Regions from separate parts of the Kitasatospora sp. NPDC002040 genome, predicted to be linked through region 1. Evidence: riboswitches for the same ligand, from Rfam matches in the RefSeq annotation. Region 1 holds a riboswitch; the other holds the start of a gene.
What was found. A riboswitch is a leader RNA that binds a small molecule or an ion and turns the genes downstream of it on or off. The one in region 1 is predicted to bind glycine.
Positions count from the first base shown of each region.

Region 2: linked by a shared signal. The riboswitch ahead of gcvP (aminomethyl-transferring glycine dehydrogenase) and the one ahead of gcvT (glycine cleavage system aminomethyltransferase GcvT) in region 1 are both predicted to bind glycine.

Region 1 covers NZ_JBEOXV010000003.1:585,504-591,832, forward strand. Annotated here, with positions in the region: gene ABT118_RS12880 (MBL fold metallo-hydrolase) at 1-220, opposite strand, end outside; gene ABT118_RS12885 (NADPH-dependent FMN reductase) at 243-779, shown strand; gene ABT118_RS12890 (L-serine ammonia-lyase) at 766-2,133, opposite strand; gene glyA (serine hydroxymethyltransferase) at 2,300-3,565, opposite strand; gene gcvH (glycine cleavage system protein GcvH) at 3,656-4,030, opposite strand; gene gcvT (glycine cleavage system aminomethyltransferase GcvT) at 4,108-5,226, opposite strand; glycine riboswitch at 5,378-5,481, opposite strand; gene ABT118_RS12910 (enhanced serine sensitivity protein SseB) at 5,602-6,329, shown strand, end outside.
Region 2 covers NZ_JBEOXV010000017.1:111,643-117,971, forward strand. Annotated here, with positions in the region: gene ABT118_RS27735 (DUF5999 family protein) at 1-7, shown strand, start outside; gene gcvP (aminomethyl-transferring glycine dehydrogenase) at 63-2,936, opposite strand; glycine riboswitch at 3,174-3,279, opposite strand; gene ABT118_RS27745 (PRC and DUF2382 domain-containing protein) at 3,470-4,522, shown strand; gene ABT118_RS27750 (MFS transporter) at 4,659-6,098, shown strand; gene ABT118_RS27755 (DNA polymerase IV) at 6,249-6,329, opposite strand, start outside.

The sequences.
Region 1 (6,329 bases):
CCAGCACCGCCCGCTCGTTGCCGAACAGCAGGAACAGGAACGGCGCCTCGTAGTGGACCGACATGTTCTGCCGCAGGACCACGGTGTGCGGGTCGTAGTGGTGGACCTGGATGTCCGGGTCGGTGTTGTGCTTGGCCGAGACCGAGCCGTGGATCCAGCGCACGTCCAGCGGGCGCGGCGCGATCGGCGTGAAGTCGACGGGCCGGGTGTCAGGGATCATGCGGCCAGCGTAGGTTGACCGCATGTCGACGACGCGCCGGGTCCTGCTGCTGTCCGGAAGCCTGCGGGCCGGGTCCTCCAACGAGGCGGTGCTGCGGACCGCCGCCGCGCTCGCCTCCGAGGGCGTCACGGCCACCCGGTACGAGGGTCTGGCCGCCCTGCCGCACTTCAACCCGGACCACGACACCGACCCGCTGCCCGCCCCGGTCGCCGAGCTGCGGGCCGCGATCGACCGGGCCGACGCCCTGCTGATCTGCACTCCCGAGTACGCCGGCACCCTGCCCGGCTCGTTCAAGAACCTGCTCGACTGGACCGTCGGCGGCACCGAGACCACCGGCAAGCCCACCGCCTGGATCACCGCCGCCGCCCCCGGCCGGGGCACCGGCGCCGCCGCCACCCTCGCCACCGTCCTCGGCTACACCGGCGCCACCGTGGTCGAGGCCGCCTGCCGCGCCGTCCCGGTGCCCCCAGACGCGATCGGCCCGGACGGACTGATCACCGATCAGTCCGTCCGGGCCGCGATCGCGTCGGCGCTGGAGGCGCTGCTCAGCACTCGATGACGTTGACCGCGAGGCCGCCGCGCGAGGTCTCCTTGTACTTGACCTTCATGTCGGCGCCGGTCTCCTTCATGGTCTTGATGGCCTTGTCGAGGGAGACGTGGTGGCGGCCGTCGCCGCGCAGCGCCATCCGGGCGGCGGTGATCGCCTTGACCGACGCCATCCCGTTGCGCTCGATGCAGGGGATCTGGACCAGGCCGCCGACCGGGTCGCAGGTGAGGCCGAGGTTGTGCTCGATGCCGATCTCGGCGGCGTTCTCGACCTGCTCGGGGGAGCCGCCGAGGACCTCGGCGAGACCGCCGGCGGCCATCGAGCAGGCGGAGCCGACCTCGCCCTGGCAGCCGACCTCGGCGCCGGAGATGGAGGCGTTCTCCTTGAACAGCATGCCGATCGCACCGGCGGCCAGCAGGAAGCGGACGATGCCGTCCTCGTCGGCGCCGGGGATGAAGTTGGTGAAGTAGTGCAGGACGGCCGGGATGATGCCGGCCGCGCCGTTGGTCGGGGCGGTGACGACCCGCTGGCCGGAGGCGTTCTCCTCGTTCACGGCCATCGCGTAGAGGGTGACCCACTCCATCGCGTTGGCCGGGCCGATCCCCTCGGCGCGCAGCGCACGGGCGCCGGAGGCGGCCCGGCGGCGGACCTTCAGGCCGCCCGGCAGGATGCCCTCGCGGCTCATGCCGGCCGCGACGCACTCCTGCATGACCTTCCAGATCTGCAGCAGCCCGGTGCGGATCTCGGCCTCGCTGCGCCAGGCCTTCTCGTTCTCCAGCATCAGGCCGGAGATGGACAGGCCGGTCTCCCGGGTGAGCCGGAGCAGCTCCTCGCCGGTGCGGAAGGGGTAGCGCAGCGCGGTGTCGTCCGGGACCACCCGGTCGGCGCCGATCGCGTCCTCGTCGACCACGAAGCCGCCGCCGACGGAGTAGTAGGTCTTCTCCAGCAGGGTGGCGCCGTCGGCGTCGAAGGCCCACAGGGTCATGCCGTTGGCGTGGTATGGCAGCGAGCGGCGGCGGTGCAAGATCAGCTGGGTGTCGGGGTCGAAGGCGATGTCCTGGACGCCGAGCAGGTGGATCCGCTTCTCGGCCTTGATCCGGTCCACGTCCAGGTCCGCCTGGTCGACGTCGACCGTGCGGGGGGAGTTGCCCTCCAGGCCGAGCAGGACGGCCTTCGGGGTGCCGTGGCCGTGGCCGGTGGCGCCGAGCGAGCCGAACAGCTCGGCCCGGATGCCGGTCGTCTGGGCCAGCAGACTCTCGGACTTCAGGCGGCGGGCGAACATCCTGGCCGCGCGCATCGGTCCGACGGTGTGCGAGCTGGAGGGGCCGATACCGATGGAGAAGAGGTCGAAGACGCTGATGGCCACGGAGGACGTCCTTGTCTGGTCTCGTGGAGGGTGGCGGCCCGTCTTGTGGACGGACGCGCGCTGAGCATGGGACGGGGCACCGCCTCACTGTCCAGTGTGCGCGGTGCCCCGGGAAGCCGGGAGATACGACGGGTGTACCTGGTCACATCTCCCGGCGAAGAGCTGTCTAGAGCTCGGGGTAGAGCGGGTACTTCGCGGCCAGCGCGCTGACCCGGGCCTTCAGCGACTCGGCCTTGGCCTCGTCGAAGGTGGGCAGCAGGGCCTCGGCGATGACGTCGGCGACCTCGCGGAAGTCCTCGGCCTGGAAGCCGCGGGTGGCGAGGGCCGGGGTGCCGATCCGCAGGCCGGAGGTGGTCATCGGCGGGCGCGGGTCGTTCGGGACGGCGTTGCGGTTCACCGTGATGCCGACCTCGTGCAGCCGGTCCTCGGCCTGCTGGCCGTCGAGCTGGCTGTTGCGCAGGTCGACCAGGACCAGGTGGACGTCGGTGCCGCCGGAGAGGACCGAGACGCCGGCCGCCGCGGTGTCGTCCTTGAGCAGGCGCTCGGCCAGGATGGCGGCGCCCTCCAGGGTGCGCTGCTGGCGCTCCTTGAAGTCCTCGGAGGCCGCGACCTTGAACGAGACGGCCTTGGCCGCGATCACGTGCTCCAGCGGGCCGCCCTGGAAGCCGGGGAAGACCGAGGAGTTCAGCTTCTTGGCGAACTCCTGCTTCGCCAGGATGATGCCGCCGCGCGGGCCGCCGAGCGTCTTGTGCGTGGTGGAGGTGACCACGTCCGCGTACTCGACCGGGTTCGGGTGCAGACCGGCGGCGACCAGGCCGGCGAAGTGGGCCATGTCGACCCAGAGGTAGGCCTCGACCTCGTCCGCGATCCGGCGGAACTCGGCGAAGTCGAGCTGGCGCGGGTAGGCGGACCAGCCCGCGATGATCACCTTGGGGCGGTGCTCCTTGGCGAGCCGCTCGACCTCGGCCATGTCGACCAGGCCGGCCGAGTCGACGTGGTACGCGACCACGTTGAACTGCTTGCCGGAGAAGTTCAGCCGCATGCCGTGGGTCAGGTGGCCGCCGTGCGCCAGGTCCAGGCCCAGGATGGTGTCGCCGGGCTGGGCGATCGCGAACAGCGCGGCCTGGTTGGCGGAGGCACCGGAGTGCGGCTGCACGTTGGCGTACTCGGCGCCGAACAGCTCCTTGACCCGGTCGATGGCGATCTGCTCGGCCACGTCGACGTGCTCGCAGCCACCGTAGTAGCGGCGGCCGGGGTAGCCCTCGGCGTACTTGTTGGTGAGGACCGAACCCTGGGCCTCCATCACCGCGACGGGCGCGAAGTTCTCGGAGGCGATCATCTCGAGGGTGGTCTGCTGGCGGTGCAGCTCGGCGTCGACCGCGGCGGCGATCTCGGGGTCGAGCGCGTGCAGGGACTGGTTAAGAACCGTCATGTCAGGGTCTTCCCGTGGGGCGGTGCTGGCAGTGGACCAAGGGAGGGGGTTGGCCGCCGCGCTGCGGCCGACCCCCCGTCAACCAGTGGTTCAGGCCTTGATGAAGGCGTCGTACTCGTCGGCGGTGAGCAGCTTGTCCGTCGCCTCGACGCGGACCTTGAACAGCCAGGCGTCGCCGAACGGGTCGCTGTTGACCGAGGCCGGGTCGTCGATGACGGCCTGGTTGATCTCGGTGATCTCGCCGGTGGCGGGGGAGTACAGGTCGCTGACCGACTTGGTGGACTCGAGCTCACCACAGGTCTCACCGGCGGTCACGGTCTCACCGACCTCGGGGAGCTGCACGTAGACGATGTCACCGAGGGCGTCGGCGGCGTGGGCGGTGATGCCGACCGTCGAGACACCGTCCTCGGCGGCCGTCAGCCACTCGTGCTCCTCGGTGTACTGCAGGTGCGTGGGGTTGCTCATGGCGTCATTCTCCAGGATCGCAAGAGGGTAGGGCGAAGCCGTCCGCTGAGCGGACCGGGCGGGAAGGGGGGTGTGACTCAGCGGGCGCGCTTGTAGAACGGCAGCGCGACGACCTCGACCGGCTCGTGCTTGCCGCGCACGTCGACGGCCACGGCGGTACCCGGGGCGGCGTGCGCCGCGTCCACGTACGCGATGGCGATCGGCTTGCCCAGGGTGGGGGACGGCGCACCGGAGGTGATCCGTCCGATCGGGGTGCCGTCGGTGCTGACCACGGCGTACTCGGCGCGCGGGACGCGCTTGCCCTCGGAGACCAGGCCGACCAGCTTGCGCGGCGGGTTGGCCTCGGCCTGGGCGGCGGCGGCCTCCAGCGCCTTGCGGCCGACGAACTCGCCCTCGTTGGTGGTCTTGTCGAAGCGGACCACCCGGCCGAGGCCGGCGTCGAACGGGGTCAGGTCGGTGGAGAGCTCGTGCCCGTAGAGCGGCATGCCCGCTTCGAGGCGGAGGGTGTCACGGCAGGACAGGCCGGCCGGGACCAGGCCGACCGGCGCGCCGGCCTCGGTGAGCGCGGTCCACAGGTGCTCGGCGTCGGCCGGGGCGCAGAAGACCTCGAAGCCGTCCTCGCCGGTGTAGCCGGTCCGGGCCAGCCAGACCTCCTTGCCCGCGACGGTGGCGGGCAGCAGGGCGTAGTACTTGAGGCCGGGCAGGTCGGCGTCGGTGACCGAGGCCAGGATGCCGTTGGCCTCCGGGCCCTGGACGGCGATCAGCGCGTACGCGTCCCGGTCGTCCCGGACCTCGGCGTCGAAGCCGGCCGCGCGCTCGGTCAGCGCGTCCAGCACGACCTGGGCGTTGGAGGCGTTGGCGACCACCATGTACTCGGTCTCGGCGGTCCGGTAGACGATCAGGTCGTCCAGGATGCCGCCGTCCTCACGGCAGATCATGGTGTAGCGGGCGCGCAGCACACCGAGCGCGGAGATGAAGCCGACCAGCGCGTGGTCCAGCAGCTCGCCGGCCTGAGGGCCCGTCACGGTGATCTCGCCCATGTGGGAGAGGTCGAAGAGGCCGGCCTTGGTGCGGACCGCGAGGTGCTCCTCGCGCTCGCTGCCGTAGCGCAGCGGCATGTCCCAGCCCGCGAAGTCGGTCATGGTCGCGCCGAGCGAACGGTGCAGGGCGTCGAGCGCGGTGAGGCGAGGGGACATGGTGACTGGACTCCTTGGCAGCAAACGGGCATGCAGGGGTGGAGTCTCCCCGTCTGTCGTCACAACCTGAGAGCTTCACCGCACATCCAAGGATGGCGGCTTGCACCGTGGGTGGGCGCACGGCGCGGCCGTGTCCACTTTCCAGATCTGCCTCGCCCGGGCGGTAGGGGTGCCTGAGAGATTCCGGGGAGGACTTGCTCCTTCGGCGCCGGCCTGTGCCGTTGAAGGCAGTCCGGACTCTCCCGCGCGGGTTCGAGCGGCCAGTGTGAAGTTGTGGGCGGGGTCATCATGGCACGAGTCGTACCCCCAGGGGGAGAGGGGCCCGACCGCTAGGCTCTTCGCAGCAGCGACCTAGAGGGGCGGTACCAGAGGGCGATGGGCTATCCGGCGGGCGACACAGGGGCGCAGGCGTGGGCCGAGCCGGGCACGGCGCCGCCCGGCGGCAGCTGGCCGGTGAACGAGCTGGAGCAGGTGCTGACCGCCGCGCTCGGCGATCCCGGGGCGACGCCGCGGGTGATCGAGGTGCTGGCGCGGAGCCCGATCTGGGTCCCGCTGCCGGCCGGGGCGGACCCGGCGGGTGCGGGGCTCGACCTGCCCACGATCGAACTGGCCGGCTCTCCCTACGTGCCGGTGTTCTCCTCGCAGGAGACCTTCCTCCAGCACGCCCCCGGCCTGGCCTTCGCGATCGCCCCGGCCTGGGAGTTCGCCCGGGGCCTGCCGCTCGGGGTCGGGATCGCGGTCAACCCCGAGGCGCCGGTGGGCATCCCGGTGCCGCCGGAGGGGGTCGGCGAGCTGCGCCGGGGCCCGCAGGGGGAGCGCTGGGAGCAGCAGCCGGACGGTGCCAGGGTGGCGCTGCGAGAGCCGGAGCCGGCCGAGGAGCCGTACTCCTTCCTCGGCGCGGCGATCACCGAACTGGCCGAGCTGCCGGGGGTGCTGACGGCCCGTCGGGCGCTGGCCGGGGTGGAGCGGGACGCTCCGGTGCTGTTCATCGGGGTGCAGCTGGACGCCGGCTGGCCGGCCGACCCGGCCCAGGTGAACGAGGCGCTCGGCCGGGCACTCGGAACCACGCCGCCGCCGTGGGGCGTCCACCTGGTGCTGCTCGA
Region 2 (6,329 bases), on a different contig from region 1:
CTCCTAGCACCAAGACGGGTGCCCCCGGCGGAGTGGCTCCGCCGGGGGCACCCGTCACCTGCTCAGGAGCCGTACTCGTCCAGCGGCGGGCAGGAGCAGACCAGGTTGCGGTCGCCGTACGCGCCGTCGATCCGGCTCACCGGCGGCCAGTACTTGTCCGCCGGGTTCACGCCGGCCGGGAAGACGGCCTCCTGGCGCGAGTAGCCGTGGTTCCACTCGCCGGCCATGGTGGCGGCGGTGTGCGGGGCGTTGCGCAGCGGGTTGTCGTCCGCCGCCCACTCGCCGCTGCCGACCTTCTCGATCTCGGCCCGGATCTGGATCATGGTCTCGCAGAACCGGTCGATCTCGCCCAGGTCCTCGGACTCGGTCGGCTCGATCATCAGCGTGCCGGCCACCGGGAAGGACATGGTCGGGGCGTGGAAGCCGTAGTCGATCAGGCGCTTGGCGATGTCGTCCACGGTCACCCCCGTCTCCTTGGTGAGCGGGCGCAGGTCGATGATGCACTCGTGCGCGACCAGACCGCCGGGGCCGGTGTAGAGCACCGGGAAGTGCGGGGCGAGCCGCTTGGCGATGTAGTTCGCGTTCAGCACCGCGACCTGGGTGGCGCGCTTGAGGCCCTCGCCGCCCATCAGCCGGACGTACGCCCAGGAGATCGGCAGGATCGCCGCCGAGCCCCATGGGGCGGCCGAGATCGGGCCGACGCCGGTGGCCGGGCCCGCCTCGGACTGCAGCGGGTGGTTCGGCAGGTACGGCGCCAGGTGCGAGCGCACCGCGACCGGGCCGACGCCCGGGCCGCCGCCGCCGTGCGGGATGCAGAAGGTCTTGTGCAGGTTGAGGTGCGAGACGTCCGCGCCGAACTTGCCCGGCTTGGCGAGGCCGACCAGGGCGTTCAGGTTGGCACCGTCCACGTACACCTGGCCGCCGGCCTCGTGCACGAGGGCGCAGATGGTGGTGATCTCGGTCTCGAACACGCCGTGGGTGGACGGGTAGGTGACCATCAGCACCGAGAGCTGGTCGCGGTGCTGCTCGATCTTCGCCTTCAGGTCCTCGACGTCGACGTCGCCGTCGGTCAGGGTCTTCACCACGACCACCCGCATGCCGGCCATCACGGCCGAGGCCGCGTTGGTGCCGTGCGCGGAGGCCGGGATCAGGCAGACGTCGCGCTGGGTGTCGCCGTTGGCCCGGTGGTACGCCCGGACCGCGAGCAGACCGGCCAGCTCGCCCTGCGAGCCGGCGTTCGGCTGGATCGAGACCGCGTCGTAGCCGGTCACCTCGACCAGCTGCTGCTCCAGCTCGCGGATCAGGGTCAGGAAGCCCGCGGCCTGGTCGACCGGGGCGAACGGGTGCAGCTGGCCGAACTCGGGCCAGGTCACCGGCTCCATCTCGGTGGTCGCGTTGAGCTTCATGGTGCAGGAGCCCAGCGGGATCATGCCGCGGTCCAGCGCGTAGTCCCGGTCCGAGAGGCGGCGCAGGTAGCGCAGCATCGCGGTCTCGGAGCGGTGGCTGTGGAAGACCGGGTGGGTCAGGTACTCGTCCTCGCGGACCAGCGCGGCGGGCAGCGCGTCGGCGGTCTCGGCGACCTCGCCGGCGGTGACGCCGAAGGCGGCCCAGACGGCGGCCAGGTGCTCGCGGGTGGTGGTCTCGTCGCAGGAGACCGAGACCAGGTCCTCGCTCGCCCGGAACACGTTCACGCCGTTGGCGCGCGCGGCGGCGACCACCTCGGCCGCCCGGCCGGGCACCTTCGCGGTGACGGTGTCGAAGAACTGACCGGTGGTCAGCTCGACCCCGCCCGCGCGCAGGCCCTCGGCCAGCGCGGCGGCGTAGCGGTGGGTCCGGCGGGCGATGTCGGCCAGACCGTCCGGGCCGTGGTAGACCGCGTACATCGAGGCCATCACGGCCAGCAGCACCTGGGCGGTGCAGATGTTGGAGGTGGCCTTCTCGCGGCGGATGTGCTGCTCGCGGGTCTGCAGCGCCAGCCGGTAGGCGCGGTTGCCGTCGGCGTCGACCGAGACGCCGACCAGGCGGCCGGGCAGGTTGCGGGCGTACGCGGCGCGGACCGCCAGGTAGCCGGCGTGCGGGCCGCCGAAGCCCATCGGGACACCGAAGCGCTGCGAGGTGCCGCAGGCGATGTCGGCGCCGAGCGAGCCGGGCGACTTGAGCAGGGTGAGCGCCAGCAGGTCGGCGGCGACCGCGACGATCGCGCCCAGGCCGTGCGCCTGCTCGATCACCGGGGCCAGGTCGCGCACCGCGCCGGAGGCGCCGGGGTACTGGAGCAGCAGGCCGAAGACGCCGCGCTCGGCGATCTCGGCCGGGATGCCGTCGGACAGGTCGGCGACGACCACCTCGACCCCGGTCGGCTCGGCCCGGGTCTGGATCACCGCGATGGTCTGCGGCAGGGTGTCGGCGTCGACCAGGAAGACCCCGCCCTTGACCTTGGTGACCCGGCGGGCCAGCGCCATCGCCTCGGCGGCGGCGGTGCCCTCGTCGAGCAGCGAGGAACCGGAGGTGTCCAGACCGGTCAGGTCGGCGACCAGGGTCTGGAAGTTGATCAGCGCCTCCAGCCGGCCCTGCGAGATCTCCGGCTGGTACGGCGTGTAGGCGGTGTACCAGGCCGGGTTCTCTAGCACGTTGCGCAGGATCACCGGCGGGGTGAAGGTGCCGTAGTAGCCCAGGCCGATCATCGGCTGGAGCACCTCGTTGCGGGAGGCCAGCCCGCGCAGCTCGGCCAGCACCTGGGCCTCGCTCCGGCCGGCCGGCAGGCCGAGCGCGGTCAGGCTCTTGATCGCGTCCGGGACGGCCGCGTCGGACAGCTCGTCCAGCGAGCCGTACCCGACCTGCGCCAGCATCTTCTCCTGGGCGGCGGCGTCGGGGCCGATGTGACGGTTCTCGAAGGGGCTCGACTGCTCGAGCTCGGTGAGGGTCGGCTGGGCGTTCATGGGGGTCGAGGCCTCCTGGTCACGGACCGGCGGGGGCACGCACGCCGGACGGCAACGCCGCCGTGGGACAGCGGGGCCGGGGACGAACGAGCCCGTCAGGCCTCCCCCTCTGTCATCGGTACCTGAGAGCTTCGCCCGCGCGGGACGGCCTGAGCCGCCCCGTCGGCTTGCACCGTCGGTGAGGGTGGGTCCCGTCGGCCCCTTCGCCGTCGGTCCTGCCCTGCTTTCCAGAGTGACCTACCCCGCACGGTACGGATGCCTGAGAGATTCCGGGGAGGGTTTGCTCCTTCGGCGTCCCCGTGACACCACGTCTGCGGTGCGGGGACTCTCCCGAGCGGGCTCGGCAGTCGGGGCCCAGGGTACCAGCGCAAGCGCCGCAGATCACGGGTGCCCCTGGTCACTCCGGGGGCGGCAGGCGGCCCCCGAACGGCCCAGTCCGCTCCCGGACGGCCGCATCCGGCTCGCCGCCGTCCGATTGATGGCTTTTCGTGTGAAGTGCGGCCGTCCAGCTCCTTCGGCCGCCCCCTGACGGAGTGTCAACGGGGCTTTCGTACCTGCTGGAGGACAGCGTGCAGACCGACATCGACCCGCGAGACCTGATCGGCCACAAGGCGGTCGACCGGAACGGCGACAAGATCGGCACGGTCGACGAGGTCTACCTGGACGACGCGACCGGTGAGCCGGAGTGGGCCGCCGTCCGGACCGGGATCTTCGGCCGGGACGCCTTCGTCCCGCTCACCACCAGCGAGTTCTCCGGGGAGGAGCTCAAGGTGCCGTACGACAAGTCGCTGATCAAGGACTCGCCCGACTTCGGGGTCGGCCAGCACCTCTCCCCCGCCCAGGAGCTCCAGCTCTACCGCTACTACGGCCTGGACGCGGGCGGTGCCGCTGCCCCGACCGCAGCGGCGGCCGCAGCCGCGGCCAGCAACGGGTCGGGGTCCGCCAAGGACCTCGACTTCGGCACAGTCGGCACCCTCAGCAAGGAAACCAGCGTGAACGCTTCACCCGCCCCGACCATGACCGCCGCTCCGATGGCCTTCACCGCCACCACCGAGACCCCGGCCGCCAAGCAGCCCGAGTCGGTCGGCACCGCTCCCCCCGCCCACGCCACCGTCCCGACCGTGCCGGGCAACGCACCGGCCGGCCCGGTGGAGATCACCTGCCGCGAGGAGCGGCTGGACGTCACCACCGAGTGGCACGTGCTGGGGACGGCGAAGCTGCGCAAGTACGTCACCACCGAGGCGGTCGAGCGCAAGGTGCCGGTGGTGAAGGAGCGGGTCCGGGTCGAGCGGGTGCCGGTCACCGAGGCCGAGCGGGCGGCGCTGAGCGAGCAGGAGATCGCCGAGGCGGTCGAGGAGGTGACGCTCCGGGAGGAGCGACCGGTGGTGCGCAAGTACCTGGCGCCGATCGAGCGGGTCCGCCTGGTGGTCGAGCGCTACACCGAGGAGGCGGTGATCCGCGACGAGCTGCGCCGCGAGCAGGTGGAGATCCACGACGCCACCACCGCGCCCGAGCCGCCCGCCGCCCCGGCGCAGGCCCCTTCGAACACGTCCCAGCTGCGCCCGGAACCGCTCCGTCCGGCCTGACGCCGCACCACTTTGCCAAAGCTTCACCAAGCAATATTTGACAGAGTGAAGTATCTGTCGGCATCTTTACTTCAGTTCATTGACTTTCTCCCACCTGAAGCTCTCTGCCCGGGTGGCCCGAACTGGAGGAAAATCCGTGAGGCCGAGCAGCGCGCGCGTGCTCCCCGCCCTGGTGTTGGCGATGCTGGCGTTCAGCGTGGTGCAGACCGCGGTCGTCCCGATCCTGCCGTCACTGGCCAAGGAACTGGACGTCTCAGGTTCGAACATCACCTGGCTGATGACGGCGAACCTGCTGTCCGCCGCCGTACTGACCCCGCTGCTCGGCCGCTTCGGCGACCTGCGCGGCCGCAAGCCGATGCTGCTGGTCTCGCTCGGCGGCCTGGTCGCCGGGTCCGCCCTGGCGGTCGGCACCCACTCCTTCACCTGGCTGGTGGTCGCCCGCGTCCTTCAGGGCGCGGGCGGCGGGGTGCTCCCGCTGGCGATCAGCATCGTCCGGGACGAGCTCCCCAAGGAGAAGGTCACCGGCGGCGTCGCGCTGATCAGCGCCTCGATGGGCGTCGGCAGCGGCCTGGGCCTGGTCGCCACCGGCCTGCTGCTGGAGCACTGGAACTACAAGTCGATCTTCTGGATGGGCCTGGCCTTCGGCCTGCTCGCCGTGGTCCTGGTGATCTTCCGGGTCCCGACCGACCCGGTGACGGACAAGAACGGCGGCGCCGACCCGCTCGGCGCCATCACCCTGGCCGGCTGGCTCTCCGCCCTGCTGGTCGCGGTCAGCCAGGGCAACACCTGGGGCTGGACCTCCAACCGCACCCTCGGCCTGTTCGCCGCCGCCGCCGTGATCGCCCTGGTCTGGGGCGTGATCGAGGTCAAGGTCAAGCACCCGCTGGTGGACATGAAGATGATGTCCCGTCCGGCCGTCGCCTTCACCAACCTCTCCGGGCTGCTGATCGGCTTCGGCATGTACGGCTCGTTCATGGTGATCAGCAACTTCGCCCAGACCCCGGAGAAGCTCGCCCACTACGGCTTCACCGCCAGCGTGCTGCACGCCGGTGTGATGCTGCTGCCCTCCGCCGTCGGCTCGATGGTGGCCGCCCCGGTCGGCGCGCTGCTGATCGCCCGCCGCGGCCCGCGCCTGCCGCTGGTGCTCGGCGGCCTGCTCGGCTCGGCCGGCATGGTCTACCTGGCCCTGCGCCACGGCGCCGAGGGCGACATCTACCTGTCCTCCGCCGTCTTCGGCCTCGGCGTCGGCCTCGCCTACGCCGCGATGCCCGCCTACATCAACGGCGCCGTCCCGGTCGAGCAGTCCGGCATCGCCAACGGCATGAACGCCGTGCTGCGCACCGTCGGCGGCGCCATCGGCACCGCCGTGATGGGCGCCATCCTGACCGGCGACCTGATCCCGAAGCTGCCGGTCCCGCTGCCCACCCTGGACGCCTACAAGCACGCCTTCTGGGTGGCCGCCGTGGTCTGCCTGATCGCCGCGGTGGTGCCGTTCGCGATCCGCCGGATCAAGACCGACTCCGCCCCGGTCGAGGCTGCCGCCTCCGCGCCGGAGCTGGTGAAGACCGACGCCTGACGAGGCGTCCGACCGCGCGCGCTCAGGGACGGGTGGCGCGCGGTCGCCGGGCCGACGGCGGTACGTGAGGGCATCACGACCGCACCCGGGCCCGGCCGGATGATCGGCCCCCGCACCGCTGGACACGGTGCGGGGGCCGCTTCCGTTCCCTCACTCCTCCTCGTCCGGGAGCACCATGCCGGGGCGGAGCGGCTGCGGCCGGGACGGTGCCAGCTCCGGGTCCTCCACCGC